DNA from 2 places in the Isoptericola sp. NPDC057191 genome. Region 2 is predicted to be linked to the other one. Evidence: riboswitches for the same ligand, from Rfam matches in the RefSeq annotation. Region 2 holds a riboswitch; the other holds the start of a gene.

Region 1 (7,461 bases), on a different contig from region 2:
ACCCCCTGCACGTCCGGGGCGAACTCGCGCACAGACTCTTCGAGAGTGGCGTCGAGCGCGGGGACCTGAACAGCGATCGGAGGCTCGTCGATGGTCGTCACTTCTGTGGAAGCGCTGAGGTCCAGGCTAGAAAGCGCATTGGCGATTGACAGGTCCTGCGTCCGGACGTTCACCTCCTGCGCATCACCGATCTGCTCGATCCAGACATCGGCGTCCGCACCCAGGCTCACACCCAGATCGGCCAGCGCCGCCGTCACGGCCTCCTGGTCCGCCACGGCATCCTGGGCCTCCTGCAGGCTGACATCGTTGGTCTCGGCGTACGCGGCTGCCGCCGCGGCTGAAGCGTCGTTGGCTGCCGGGGAACTTCTCCTCCGCTGGCCGAACTGAGCGCAGCGGTGCTCAGGGCCACCGCCCCGACGAACCCGAGCACGATCCTGCGTCTTTGCATGTCGTCTCCCAAGCGACCTGCTGACCCCTCGCGAGAACCGCTTCGCCTTCAGCGGCCACGGCTGCTGGGTGCGCAGCACTGAGGAGATGTACGCCGTCCGCGACGACGAGTGGTGGGCCGAAGCCTGCGCCAACACGGTCGCCCTGGCCGAGCGCATCGAGGTCGACGGCATGGGCATCGACGGACACCTGCGCCTGCCCGAGTTCCCCATCGACGACGACTGTGCCGACCCCCAGCAGCACTTCGACCACCGCTCGCATCGTTCTTGGACACTTTTTGGACACGTGGTGCTCTGAAAACGACGAAGTCCTGGTGAGAAACCATCTCTCACCAGGACTTTTACGTCGGGCTGACAGGATTTGAACCTGCGACCCCTTGACCCCCAGTCAAGTGCGCTACCAAGCTGCGCCACAGCCCGTCGGCCCGTCAACGTGGCACCGTGGTGCCACCCCGGAGGGCCGACCGAAATACTACCCCAGGTCGGACACTGCTCCTGCATCGACGCGGGCACCGGTCAGCGGACAGTCACGGACCTCGCCGAGCACGCGCGCAGTGGCGAGGGCAGCGGCCGCGGCCTCGTACCCCTTGTCCTCGTGGGATCCGGCCAGCCCGGCGCGGTCGAGGGCCTGCTGCTCGTCGTCGCAGGTCAGGAGCCCGAAGCCGACGGGCACCGTGTGGTCGAGGGCCACGCGGTTGAGCCCGTCGGTCGCGGCGGCGCACACGTAGTCGAAGTGCGGCGTGCCGCCGCGGATCACGACGCCCAGCGCGACGACGGCGTCGTACCCGGCCGCCGCGAGCGCCTGCGCGGCCACGGGAAGCTCGAACGAGCCCGGCACGCGCACGACCCGGGGCTCGGCGACCTGGTGGTCGGCGCACGCCCGCAGGGCGCCGTCGAGGAGGCCGTCCATGACGACCTGGTGCCAGCTCGCGGCGACGACGGCCACGCGCAGGTCGGAGCAGTCCACGGGGGCGACGGCGGGGGCGCCGGCGCCGCTCATCGGGTCGCCCCGGCGGCGATCGGGGCGGGCGTGGTCGGGGTGCGGTGCATCGGAGCTCCTCCGGTCGGTGCGTCGTGCAGGGTGTCGGTGAGGTGCGGCAGGTCGTGGCCCATGCGGTCACGCTTGGTGCGCAGGTAGCCGAGGGTGCGCGGGTGGGCTGGCAGGGCGAGCGGCACGCGCTCGACGACGTCCGCTCCCCCGGCGACGAGGCCGTCGACCTTGGCGGGGTTGTTCGTGAGCAGGCGGACGCGCGGCACGCCGAGGTCGCGCAGCACGTGCGCGGCGGCGGTGTAGTCGCGGGCGTCGGCGGGCAGCCCCTGGTCGAGGTTGGCGTCGACGGTGTCCCGGCCGGCGTCCTGCAGCGCGTAGGCGGCGAGCTTGGCGGCCAGGCCGATACCTCGCCCCTCGTGCCCGCGCAGGTAGACGACGACGCCGCGCCCGGCCGCGACGACCCGCCGCAGCGACTCGTCGAGCTGGGGACCGCAGTCGCAGCGCAGGCTGCCGAACGCGTCACCGGTCAGGCACTCGGAGTGCACGCGCGTCAGGACCGGCGCCCCGGCCGGGTCCGCGAGGGCGTCCAGGGGGCCGGCCACGAGGGCCACGTGCTCGTCGCCGGTGCGGGTGTCCCGGTACGCGACGGCGGTGAGTTCGCCGTGCCGGGAGGGCAGGGTGGTGACGGCGACCCGCTCGACCAGCATCTCCGTGGCCTTCCGGTAGGCGGCGAGGTCGGCCACGCTGATCAGGGTGAGGTCGTGGGCGGCGGCGAACTCGCGCAGCGCCGGGAGCCGCATCATCGTGCCGTCGTCGTGCACGAGCTCGGCGAGCACGCCCGCCGCGCCGCGCCCGGCGAGGCGCGCGAGGTCGACGGCGGCCTCGGTGTGCCCACGCCGCTCCAGCACCCCGCCGGGCCGGGCGCGCAGCGGGAGCACGTGCCCCGGCCGGGTCAGGTCGGCGGGCGCCGACGCCGGGTCGGCGAGCAGCCGGGCGGTGCGCGCTCGGTCGGCGCCGGAGATGCCGGTCGTGCCGCCGGCGGCGGCGTCCACGGTCACCGTGTAGGCGGTCCGGAAGGCGTCCTGGTTCGTCTCGACCATGAGCGGCAGCCCGAGCCGGTCGAGGATCTCGCCCGCCAGGCCCACGCACACGAGGCCGCTGCTGTGCCGCACCAGGAAGCCCATGAGCTCCGGGGTGGCGGCGTCGGCGGCGAAGATGAGATCGCCCTCGTTCTCGCGGCTGGCGTCGTCGGCGACGACGACGGGCCGGCCGGCGGCGACGTCGGCGACGGCGCGCGCGACCCGGTCGACGGCGGCGCTCACAGCGCCGCCCCTGCCGTGGCGGCCAGGCCGTGGGCGAGGTGGCGCTCCACGTACTTGCTGAGCACGTCGACCTCCAGGTTGACCTTCTCCCCCACGGCTCGGTGGCCGAGGGTGGTGCGCGCCCGCGTCTCGGGGATGAGGCTCACGGTGAACGAGGCATCTCCGACGCTCACCACGGTGAGGCTCACGCCGTCGACCGCGACGGAGCCCTGCGCCACGACATACCGGGCCAGGTCTGCGGGCAGCGCGATCTCCACGACCTCCCACTGCGTGCCGGGCGTCCGGGCGAGCACCGTCCCGACGCCGTCCACGTGGCCCTGCACGACGTGCCCGCCGAACCGCCCGTCGGCCGCGAGCGCCCGCTCGAGGTTGACCTCGTCGCCGGGTCGCCGCTCGCCCAGGCTGGTGCGCCGGAGGGTCTCGGCCATGAGGTCGGCGGTCCAGGTGCGGCGACCGTCGCGCTCGCCGGTCGCCGCGACGGTCAGGCAGCAGCCGTCGACGGCGATCGAGTCGCCGTCCCGGGTGCCCGCCAGGACGGTGTCCGCGGCGAGGGTGATGCGGGCGCCGTCCGCGTGCTCACGCACGGAGACGACGGTGCCGAGCTCCTCCACGATGCCGGTGAACATGGTTCAGCGCTCCTTCCGCGGCCGCAGGGTGAGCCGCACGGTGGGGGTGTCGGTGGGGTCGGCGGGGTCCTGGGGCAGGACGGTCACGTCGATCAGGTCGAGGCGGGCGGCGTCGGCGATGGTGCCGATCCCGAGGTCGGCGACGGCGGAGGCGCCGACGCCCAGGAGCGCGGGCGCGACGTAGGCGACGACCTCGTCGACCAGGCCGGCGCGCCAGAACGCGGCGGCCAGCGCGGGGCCGCCCTCCAGCAGCACGCGCCGGTGCTCCTGGTACCAGAGCTGCTCCAGCACCTCGTGCGGGTCGTGGGTGCGCAGCTGGGCCACGGTCTCGCCGGCGGCCGCGGCGCGTGCGAGCCGTGACGACGCCGGCAGCTCGCGGAGCCCGACGACGACGCGCGCGGGCTGCGGGCCCGTCAGGGGTGCGTGGCGCACGCCGAGGTCCGGGTCGTCGACCAGGGCCGTGCCGGTGCCGACCATGACGGCGTCCGAGGCGGCGCGCAGGCGGTGCACGTCGTGCCGCGCTGCCCGGCCCGTGATCCAGCGCGAGGTGCCGTCGGCGGCCGCGGCACGCCCGTCCAGGGTGCTCGCGACCTTCCAGGTCACCAGGGGCCGGCCGAGCTCGAGCGCGCGGGTCCAGCTGTCGTTGAGCGCGCGTGCCTCGTCGGTCAGGACCCCGCCGACGACGTCGACGCCGGCGGCGCGCAGGCGCGCGGCGCCGCCCGAGGCGGCAGGGTTGGGGTCGTGCTGCGCGTGCACGACGCGCCGGACTCCCGCGTCCAGGAGGGCGTCGACGCACGGGCCGGTGCGCCCGTGGTGGTTGCAGGGCTCGAGGGTGACGACGGCGGTCGCACCGCGCGCGGCGGCCGGCCCGAGCCGGCCGACGGCGGCGCGCAGCGCTTCGACCTCGGCGTGCGGCGTGCCGGCGCCGTGGTGGAAGCCCTCGGCGAGGGTCGCGCCGTCCGCGTCCAGCAGCACGCAGCCCACGCGGGGGTTGGGGCCCCGAGGGGGGATCCGCGCGGCGAGCTCGAGCGCCCGCCGCATCGCGGCCCGCTCCGCCCCGGTGGCATCGGCCCCGGTCGCGCCGGCGCGCGTCGTCGGGGACTCTGCCTGCGGCTGTTCCATGTGTCCTGCCCCTGTCGTCCGGTCGCGGACCCCGGGGTGCAGGAAGGCAGGGTCGGACGTGCTCGCGACCGGCCGGTCCGCGCGACGCCACGCGGGGTGGCGTCGGCCCACGAGGGCCGGGGACGGACCGGACGGGGAGCCGTCGCGTGCGCTTCCCATCCGGACTTTGACCGTCGGTCCAGGAGTTCCACCTGGTCAACCGGTCACAGGCTGTGACCGGGTCGCGGACTTTCACCGCCGGCTCGGAATTTCACCGACCCCAGAGCACGCGAGCAAGTTCGCTCGTCACCGACGACCGTGCCACGCGGCGCCGCCTCCTGGCAAGCGCGGGTGGCGCACGTCACCCGGCGGCCACCGGTCAGCGTGTCGTCCCGCGAGCGGTGCGCAGGTCGTCGTCCCGGCCGAGCGCGACCCCGAGCGCCGCCAGCACCAGCAGGTCCACGACCAGCCCGGACACCGCCGCCCACTGCACCGCCCGGAATGCCAGGAGCTGTGTGACGAGCAGGCTCACGAGCACGCCGCGTCGCACCCACACCGCCCCGCCCCGGTGGTCGCCGGACCCGACGAGGACTCCCCGCACGACGCACGCCACCGTCGCCACCACGGCCGCGAGGATGCCCACGCCGACCCAGCCCGGGACGTCGACTCCCCCGGTCAGGACGCGGAGCCCGACGACCAGCGACGACGTCGCGGTGCCCAGCACGGCGACGACGACGACCGCCGCCGCCCACCGGTGCTCCAGCGCCTCGGCGAACCATCCGGACGCGCGCCGTACGAGGACGCGCACCAGGTCCGGTACCGCCACGTCGTCGCGCGGCACGGCCTCGACCAGGGCGGACACCTCGTCCGCGCCGGGCTCCCCGCGGCCGCGGGCGACGAGGCCTCGGGCCTCCTCGCGCTCGGCGTCGGTGAACCCGCCCGCGACCCCGGCGACGGCACGGTCGGTGGCGACGGCCAGGTACTCCGCGGGGTGGTGCGCCCGCCGCCCGTGCAGCGCCTCGACGAGGAGCACCAGGACCACGACGACCGCGTAGATGAGCGCCGCCGTCGGCGCGTAGAAGTAGTCGTTGTCGGAGGTGACGAACTTGCCGATCTCGTCGACGAACAGGCCGAAGCCGACCCCGCCGAGCATCGCCCCCAGCGAACGCAGCGCCGGCCCCACCCACGAGAGCAGCACCACCACCGCGAGCGCCATGCCGAGGCCGCCCCACAGGACGTGCGCCACGTGCAGCTCGCCGCCGCCCACCTGCGGGTAGCCCGAGACGGCGAGCAGGAACCGCGTGACCAGCACCGTGGCCACGCTCACCACGAGGAACGTGACCAGGTGCCGCACGGCGGAGGTGTCGCGCGCCGCGCCGAGGCGCAGCAGGCGACCCCTCCGGGCGAGCGGGGCAGCGCTCATCGGCGACTCACGGACGGCTCACCGGGGCGTCACCGCCGCCGCTTCTCCCGCACGCGCACGCTGATCTCGATCGGCGAGCCCTCGAAGCCGAACGTCTCGCGCAGGCGACGCTCGATGAACCGGCGGTACCCGGCCTCCAGGAAGCCCGTCGCGAAGATGACGAAGCGCGGCGGGCGCGTGGACGCCTGCGTGCCGAACAGGATGCGCGGCTGCTTGCCGCCGCGCAGGGGGTGCGGGTGCGCGGCCACGAGCTCGCCGAGGAACGCGTTGAGACGTCCGGTCGGGATCCGGGTGTCCCAGGACTGGAGCGACGTCTCGAGCGCGCGGGTGAGCCGGTCGGTGTGCCAGCCGGTACGGGCCGACACGTTGACGCGCGGCGCCCACTGCACCTGGACCAGGTCCTTCTCGATCTCACGCTCGAGGTACGGGCGGCGGTCCTCGTCCATGAGGTCCCACTTGTTGTACGCGATGACGAGGGCGCGCCCGGCGTCGACGGCCTGCGAGATGACGCGCGTGTCCTGCTCGGTCATCGGCTCGGAGGCGTCGACGAGCACCACCGCGACCTCGGCCTTCTCGATCGCCGCCTGGGTGCGCAAGGAGGCGTAGAAGTCCGCGCCGCGCGTCTGGTGCACGCGCCGGCGGATACCCGCCGTGTCGACGAACCAGTACGGCACACCCTTGATCTCGACGAGCTCGTCGACAGGGTCGCGGGTGGTGCCGGCGATCTCGTCGACGACGACACGCTCGGCGCCCGCGATCTTGTTCAGCAACGACGACTTGCCGACGTTAGGGCGACCGACGAGCGCCACGCGGCGCGGACCGGCAGGCCGCAGCTCGCCGTGCTCGGACACCTCGGGCAGCACCTTCATCGCGGCGTCCAGCAGGTCGCCGGTGCCACGCCCGTGCAGCGCGGACACGGGGTGCGGCTCCCCCAGCCCGAGGGCCCACAGGTAGGCGGCGTCCGCCTCGCCGGACGGGCCGTCGACCTTGTTGGCGCACAGCACGACGGGCTTGCCCGACCGGCGCAGCAGCTCGACGACGCGCTCGTCGGTCGACGTCGCACCGACCGTCGAGTCCACGACGAAGATCACGGCGTCGGCCAGGCCGACCGCGACCTCGGCCTGGTCGGCGACCTTCGACTCGATGCCGGCGACGTCGACCTCCCAGCCGCCGGTGTCCACCAGGACGAACTCGCGACCCGCCCACTCGCCGGGGTAGCTGACGCGGTCGCGCGTGACGCCCGGGGTGTCCTCGACGACGGCCTCGCGGCGGCCGAGGATGCGGTTGACCAGCGTCGACTTGCCGACGTTCGGGCGGCCGACGACGGCGAGCACCGGCAGCGGCGCCTCGCCCGGTCCGAGGTCGTCCTCGTCCCACTCGGCGTCCAGCAGGGCGCGGTCGGACTCGTCGAGGTCGAAGTCCTCCAGCCCGGCACGCAGGGCGCGCTCGCGCGCCTCGTCGTCCGCGTCGGACTCGAGGACCTCGGCCACGGCGTCGAGCTCAGGCTCCTCCGCGGCCTCCGCAGCGGCCGCGGGGGCGGGCGCGGTGGTGG
Region 2 (7,461 bases):
GTTCTGGCCGGCGCGACAACGGTCACCGCCACCCCGGCAATCACAGAGACGCCTCCGACCGGCGTGCCCCCTGCGTCGGCGCCGACCGTCGCGACCACCGGCTACGACGCTGTCATCGACGGCACCCCGCCCGCGGAGGACCCTGACACCATCGGGTTCGCGGTCACGGGCGACACCACGATCGAGGACGTCGTCGACAGCATCGTGAAGCAGGAGGGGAAGCGGGCAGCCGCCGCCTTCTTCGACGAAGCGGCGGACCAGGGCCTCGCGTTCCCGGGCCTGAGCGCGGTGGACAGTACCGACCAGCTCGACGCCATCGCGGACTCCCTGACCAGCGACACCCCGCTCGACTCGGACGTCGCCGACCGGATCGTCGGCCCCGGTTCGGCACCCGTCGACGAGTTCGCGCCCGCGGAGCAGCCGACGGCCGTGGCCGCGACGTTCACCGACGCGCCGTCGTTCCAGTCGGACCCGTACACCTCGGGCGCCGCTACCACCATGGCGATCGGGCCCGGTGTGAAGACGAACCACGCCACCTCGAACGGGTACGCGTGGCTGATGAGGGACTACCTCGCGTACTACACCTGCAAGATCGGGGGCATCCTGTTCTGCACGATGCAGGACCGGATCGACTTCCGGTTCACGATCAACCCGGCAACGAGGACCACCAAGGTGGACGAGAACTTCAGGCGGGTGGGCAACCGGAAGATGAGCCGATACGTCACGGTGAAGGCTCAGGCCTACGCTGTTTCGAAGTTCCGCGGCACCGACTACGACGAGTGGCGCACCCCGGGCGACGCGATCCAGTGGGTCCGCACCTCCAGCAGCATGGGAGGGAAGAAGGTCAAGTTCAAGATGACCTTCACCGGCCTCACGCCTAGCGGCACGATCACCGGCAGCGGGTGGACCAACTACACCAAGCCGTGCAGCAAGAAGAACTGTCGCTGGCCCTCCTAGGATCAAAGCCATGACCCGTGAGGACGACCTGCGTGCCTGGGCGCGCTCCGCCGATATTGAACAGCGGTTCGCGGCCGCAGACGCCGATGACCTTCCTGTCGCGGTCATGCGCGAACTCCTGCACGACCCCGACCCGGAGGGACAAGTAGTGATGTCGCTACTCGCGAACTACGCCGTCCCGCGCGAGGTGCTCGACGAGGCGCGAAATTTGCCCTTGAGCAGCGCGCGCATGGGGCAGATCGCCAACCATCCGAACGCGCCGTTCGACCTCGCCGAAGCGCAACCGCTGTGGAAGCACACCTACCTGTCCATCACCTCATACTGCGAGGGGAAGGGGCTCGGGGAGGACGTACGCGACCGCATCGCGGAGGTGTGGGCCGACCTCGTGCCCGGACAGGGCGGCACCCTCGCGGAGGCGGTCGCCGCCGCGCGCTGACGACACACGCGCGCGCCCCGCCCCCGCCGTTGCAGGGGACGGGGCACGCCCGGCCGGGGCTCGGTGGTCGGTGCTCGGGTCAGAGCTGTGTCGCGACCTCGCGGGCCACCAGGTCCAGGTGGTCGAGGTCGTGCAGGTCCAGCACCTGCAGGTACACCCGCTGGACGCCCTGGTCGCGCAGCGTCCCGAGCCGGTCGACGGCTTCCGCGACCGTGCCGGCGACGCCGTGCTCGCGCAGCTCGGCCGGCTCGCGCCCGATCGCCGCGGCACGACGCGCGAACTCTGCCTCGTCCTGGCCCACCGCCAGCACGAGCGCCACGGACTGCACGATCGAGTCGGGGGTCCGGCCTGCCTCCGCCAGGGCGTCGTCGATCACCGTGATGCGCGTCGCCACGGTGTCGAGCTCGGGGAACGCCTGGTTGTACTCGTCGCCGAACCGTGCCGCGAGCGCCGGCGTCCGGCGGGGACCGCCGCCGCCCACGATGACGGGGATCTTCGCCTGCGCCGGCTTGGGGAGCGCCGGGGAGTCGGTGAGCGTGTAGTGCTCGCCCTCGAAGGAGTACGAGCCGCCCACGGGCGTGCCCCACAGCCCGGTGAGGATCTCCAGCTGCTCCTCCAGCAGGCCGAACCGCTTCGCGGGGAAGGGGATGCCGTACGCCTCGTGCTCGCGGGCGAACCAGCCTGCGCCCAGGCCGAGCTCGACGCGGCCGCCGGACATCTGGTCCACCTGCGCGACCTGGATCGCCAGCACCCCCGGGTGCCGGAACGTCGCGGAGGTGACGAGGGTGCCCAGCCGCACGGTGGACGTGTCGCGGGCGAGGCCGGCGAGCGTCGTCCAGGCGTCGGTCGGGCCGGGCAGGCCGTCGCCGCCCATCGTCAGGTAGTGGTCGGAGCGGAAGAACGCGCTGAAGCCGAGGGTCTCGGTCGCCTGGGCGACGGCGAGCAGGTCGTCGTAGGACGCGCCCTGCTGGGGCTCGGTGAAGACACGCAGGTCGAGGGTCACGGGTTCGCCTCTCGGGTGGAGCGGTGGACGGCGGGGATGGCGCGGCGGGTCAGTCGAAGGTCGGCGAAGAGGTGCGCGAGCGCTTGAGCTCGAAGAAGTCGGGGAACGACGCGAGCGCGACCGCTCCGTCGAAGATCCGCACCGCGTCCTCGCCGCGGGGCACGCGCGTCAGCACGGGGCCGAAGAACGCGACGCCGTCGACGTGGATGGTCGGCGTGCCGACCTCCTCCCCCACGGGCTTCATGCCCTCCTCGTGCGAGACGGCGAGGTCGGCGTCGTAGTCCTCGGACGTCGCAGCGTCGGCGAGCGCGGCGGGGAGCCCGGCCTCCGCCAGCGCCTCCCGGGCGACCCCGTCGAAGTCCGTGCGCCCGCCGGGGTGGATGCGCGTGCCGGCCGCCGTGTAGAACGCGCTGAACGCCTCCGGGCCGTGGTCCGTCTGGACCGCGGCCGCGACGCGGCCGATGCCGCGCGACGCGTCGATCTTGGCCCGGTAGTCCGCCGGGAGGTCCCGGCCCTCGTTGAGCAGGTACAGGCTCATCAGGCGGAACGTGAGGCGCACGTCGCGGTGCTCGGCCACCTCCAGCGCCCAGCGGGACGTGATCCAGGCGAACGGGCACAGCGGGTCGACGTAGACGTCGACGACCGGCACGGTCGACGGGGCGGACGTGGTCTCGGGCGCGGTCTCGGGGGCCGTGGCGGTCGCGGAAGTCACGCCCGCCACCCTACCCACGCCCGCCCACGCCGCCCCGACACCGCCGCCCGGGCACCTGCAGCGGTAGCCTCCCCCCGTGCGCAACGTGCGGTGGGCCAGCGTCTGGACGGTCTTCGGCGCGTGCGTGGTCGCGGTCGCGATGCTCTCGATCGTCCTGCGCGGGCGGCTGTGGGCGTGGATCCCGTTCTTCCTCGCCGTCGGCGTCGCCGTGCGCGAGATCCGGTACCTGCAGCGCTCCCGCCGTCCTGCCGACGCCCGGTTCGACGAGCCGCGGCGCGACCGGCGGGACGACCGCCGCAAGCACGGCTGACGCCCGCGGGCCCGGGGGCGAGCGGACGTCCGCGGGTGGGGACGCGCCGCCGGAGTAACCTCCGTGACATGACCGCCGTCCGGACGCACACCCACGCCCAGGCCGTCGACGCCGCGATCGACCTCTTCTCCCGGCAGGGCTACGAGCAGACCACCGTCGAGGAGATCGCCGACGCGGCACGCGTCAGCCGTGCCACCTTCTTCCGCCGCTTCCGCTCCAAGGAGGACGTGGTCTTCGCCGACCACGAGCTGCTCCTCGAGGAGGTCGTGGTGATGCTCGCCGAGACGCGGCCCGAGGCCCGCGCGAGCGAGGAGTCCGGCCGCGCGCCCGAGCGGGCGTGGGACCCGGCCACCGACCCGTACCTCGAGGTGTGCCGGGCGGCACGGCTCGTCTTCGACCACCACGTGGGCCAGCGCGAGACGTCGATCGCCCGCCACCAGCTCCTGCAGCAGGTGCCCGCGCTGCGCGACCGCGAGCTCGTCACCACCCACCGCTACGAGCGCGCCTTCACCGCCTACCTGCGTGACACGCTGCCCCCGGACCGTTCCACCACGACGATGTCGATCGCGTTCGCCGCGTCCGTCGTCGCGGTGCACAACGCGATCCTGCGGCGCTGGCTGCGCCACCCCCACCTCGACCTGCGCCCCGAGCTGGAGGAGGCCTTCGCCGACCTGCGGCGCGCGGCGATCGCCCCCTTCCCGCACACGGACGAGCAGCTCGCCGCGGCGAGCGAGGTGCGTGCGGGCGAGACGGCCGACGCCGCCGACGCTGCCGACGCTGCGCCCCGCACGTCCGCGACCGGCTCCGACGGACGGCGCGTCGTCGTCACCGTCCTGGAGCCCGGCGCGGGGCCCGACGACGTGGCCCGCGCCGTCCGCGACGCGCTCTCCTGAACACGCCGGAATGACCCTGTGGCATCCTGCGTTGTGCAGGACGCCGCCGGGACCTCCGGCGGTGGAAGACACGCACGTACGTGCTCCGGGGTCGGTGAAATTCCGAGCCGGCGGTGACAGCCCGCGACCCGGCCTCCTTCGGGAGGCCGGCTGACCTGGTGAGATTCCAGGGCCGACGGTCAAAGTCCGGATGGGAGGAAGCACGTGCGGCACGCGCCCGGCCACGGGTGGGTGCCGCCGGGCGTCGTGTCGTCGGCGACGGCCGTGAGCCGTCCTCGGCGAGCGTCAGCCCTCACCCCGGACGCCCGCACGCTCGGACCGGGAGAGTGAACGATGGACGCGATCGACGCGTTCTTCAACGCCACGCTGACCATCGGCGACCAGCAGATGTCGTGGCGAGAGATCGTCGGCAACCTGTTCGGCCTCGCCTCCGCGCTCGGCGGCATGCGCCGCAAGGTGTGGGCGTGGCCCGTCGGCATCGTCGGCAACCTCGTGCTGTTCACCGTCTTCATGGGCTCGTGGTTCGGCGACTCCAGCCGCGCCGACATGCTCGGCCAGGCGGGCCGCCAGGTGATGTTCCTGATCGTGTCGATCTACGGCTGGGTGCAGTGGCGGCGCACCCAGCGCGCCGACCTCGACGTGCGCGCCGACGGCAAGGTCCCCGCCGAGGGCGGCTCGGCGGTGCACCCGCACTGGGCCTCCTGGCGGGCACGCGTGGGGATCGTCGTCGTCATGGTGGGCGGCACCCTGCTCCTCACGCCGCTGTTCCGCGCGCTCGGCTCCTACGAGCCCGTGTGGTCGGACGCCTGGATCTTCATGGGCTCTCTGGTCGCCACGTACGGCATGGCGAAGGGGTGGGTGGAGTTCTGGCTCGTGTGGGTCGCGGTCGACGTCGTCGGCGTGCCGCTGCTCTGGTCGGCGCAGTACTACGCGACCGCGCTGATGTACGTGTTCTACGGCGCGTTCACGCTGACCGGGTTCTTCGTCTGGTGGCGCGTGCACCGTCGCGAGCAGGCCCAGGCCACCGCGGCCGCCGTCGCGCCCTGACCATGATCGGAGCGGCAGTTCGTGTTCCGGGCGGCAGTTCGAACTGCCGCGCTGTGACCGAACTGCCGCTCTGACGCCGTCGGACGCGATACTGCGCGGGTGCGGATCACCCTGCTCCGGCACGCCGAGCCGGAAGTCACCGCGGACGCCCTTCCGGAGGCGTGGCCGCTGACGTGCGCTGGTCGCGAGGCGGCACGCCGCCTCCGGCTCCCGCAGGACGCCCGCGTCGTCGCGAGCCCCGAGCGCAAGGCGGTCGAGACCCTCGCCCTGGCCCTCGGCGTCGCCGACGTCCCCGTCGACCCGCGGTTCGCCGAGGTGCGGCGCCCGGCCGAGCCGGTCGCTCCAGGCTTCCGGACGGTGCGCCAGGCCTGGGTCCAAGGCGCGCACGACGGGCGTCACGACGGCTGGGAGACCACGGCCGAGGCGGCACGGCGGTTCGACGACGGCGTCCGCGACCGGGCGGGCGGGCACGACCTGGTGGTCGCGACGCACGGCATGGTGCTGACCGCCTGGCTCGTGTCGGTGGGCCAGGTGGCGGCGGGCGCTCCGGCTGCCGCGTTCTGGGACGCCCTCGCGCTCCCGGACGTCGTCACGGTCGACCTCGGACCCTGACCTCAGCTGCGCGAGGCGCTGGACATGTCTGCGTATTGAGCCGACGGATGTCGGCCCTGCTCAGCAGCGTGCGGCGCCGGCCGGAGAGCGCTCCCCGCGGATCGCAGCGGCTTGACCGACAACCGCGGCCACCTCCTGGGTGACCGGCCCGGCGACGTCGGCGCTCCGACCTGAGGGCACTGCTGACGCAGGCAGAGTCCGGGTCATCGTTGCGGGGTGGTTCGCGAAGGGTTCAGCGCCCGTCACAGACCCGGCGGCGACGTATGTGGCGCGCACGGTCCCGACGGCCACGACCGCCGCCACGACCGCGATCGCGATGGCCGCTATCGCAGCCGACGTGCGGCGCCGGCGGTCCCCCCTGAGCGCTATAACTCCAGCGGCGAGGATGACGACGAGTCCCGCAAACCAGAACGCGGCCGCGCTGGCGTGGAATGCAGGGACGAAGGCCAGGCTCACCGTCGCCACGGCGAGCAGCATGAGTGCAACTGTCGTCCTGCGTTGCCGGAGATTTGCGCCGGGTCGAGTTGTCTTCATCGTCAACTCTCTTCTCGAAAGGGGAATCCGTGCGGCCTGGCTCACCTCTCGTGGTCCTGCTGTCCAATCGGCTCAGAAGCAACTGAAACACATGCATAAAGCGCTCTATCGCGGCTAGCGCTCGTCGACGTGAGGACGCCTGGCGTGTGCACGACGACGGGGACCCGCGCGGTTGCGCAGGTCCCCGTCGTGGTGCCGGTCGGGTCAGGTCAGGCGAAGGCCGAGACCCCGGTGATGTCGCGGCCGACGATGAGCGCCTGCATCGACTCGGTGCCCTCGTAGGTGTGCAGCGCCTCGAGGTCGGCGAAGTGCCGGGCGACGCGGTTGCCGAGCAGGATGCCGTTGCCGCCGAGCATGTCGCGCGCGATGGAGGCGACCTCGCGCGCCTGCCGCGTCGTCGTGTACTTGGCGAGGGAGGCCTGCTCGCCGGTGAGGGTGCCGGCGTCCGCGAGACGGGTGATCTGCGCGACCAGCAGCTGCATCTGCGTCACGAGCGACAGCATGCGGGTCAGCCGCTCCTGCACCATCTGGTTCTTGGCCAGGGGGCGGCCGAACTGGATGCGCTGCGTGGAGTAGGCGGCTGCGGCCTCGTAGCAGGCGACGGCGTGCCCGACGGCGGACCAGGCGACGGCGAGGCGGGTCGCGAAGAGGACGGCTGCGGTCGCCTTGAACGACGTCGCGCCGGGGAGGGCGGCGTCTGCGGGGACGAACACATCGTCGAGCACGATGTGCGCCTGCCAGATGGCGCGCAGCGACACCTTGCCCTCGATGGTGGTGGCGGTGTACCCGGGGGCGTCCTGCGGCACGATGAAGCCGTGCACCTGGTTGTCGCCGTCGTCCCCGACGAGCCGGGCCCAGACGACGGTGATGTCGCCGCAGGAGCCGAAGCCGATCCACTTCTTCTCGCCGTCCAGGACGTAGCCCTCGACGCCGTCGCGGGTCTCCTTGCGGGCCGTG

The links. Region 2 has a riboswitch for FMN ahead of pnuC (nicotinamide riboside transporter PnuC). Riboswitches for the same ligand answer to the same signal wherever they lie in the genome.
Region 1: linked by a shared signal. The riboswitch ahead of ribD (bifunctional diaminohydroxyphosphoribosylaminopyrimidine deaminase/5-amino-6-(5-phosphoribosylamino)uracil reductase RibD) and the one ahead of pnuC (nicotinamide riboside transporter PnuC) in region 2 are both predicted to bind FMN.

The regions. Positions count from the first base shown of each region.
Region 1 is NZ_JBHUWC010000058.1:3,063-10,523, reverse strand. Features, by position in the region: gene ACFT55_RS09775 (S1 family peptidase) at 1-275, opposite strand, end outside; gene ACFT55_RS09770 (hypothetical protein) at 517-744, shown strand; tRNA gene ACFT55_RS09765 (tRNA-Pro) at 793-866, opposite strand; gene ribH (6,7-dimethyl-8-ribityllumazine synthase) at 919-1,446, opposite strand; gene ACFT55_RS09755 (bifunctional 3,4-dihydroxy-2-butanone-4-phosphate synthase/GTP cyclohydrolase II) at 1,443-2,759, opposite strand; gene ACFT55_RS09750 (riboflavin synthase) at 2,756-3,385, opposite strand; gene ribD (bifunctional diaminohydroxyphosphoribosylaminopyrimidine deaminase/5-amino-6-(5-phosphoribosylamino)uracil reductase RibD) at 3,389-4,507, opposite strand; FMN riboswitch at 4,650-4,779, opposite strand; gene ACFT55_RS09740 (hypothetical protein) at 4,866-5,909, opposite strand; gene der (ribosome biogenesis GTPase Der) at 5,939-7,461, opposite strand, start outside.
Region 2 is NZ_JBHUWC010000010.1:3,437-10,897, forward strand. Features, by position in the region: gene ACFT55_RS03275 (hypothetical protein) at 64-957, shown strand; gene ACFT55_RS03280 (hypothetical protein) at 968-1,393, shown strand; gene ACFT55_RS03285 (LLM class F420-dependent oxidoreductase) at 1,473-2,396, opposite strand; gene ACFT55_RS03290 (disulfide bond formation protein DsbA) at 2,446-3,045, opposite strand; gene ACFT55_RS03295 (hypothetical protein) at 3,185-3,418, shown strand; gene ACFT55_RS03300 (TetR family transcriptional regulator) at 3,487-4,311, shown strand; FMN riboswitch at 4,388-4,519, shown strand; gene pnuC (nicotinamide riboside transporter PnuC) at 4,645-5,358, shown strand; gene ACFT55_RS03310 (histidine phosphatase family protein) at 5,458-5,970, shown strand; gene ACFT55_RS03315 (hypothetical protein) at 6,031-6,447, opposite strand; gene ACFT55_RS03320 (acyl-CoA dehydrogenase family protein) at 6,714-7,461, opposite strand, start outside.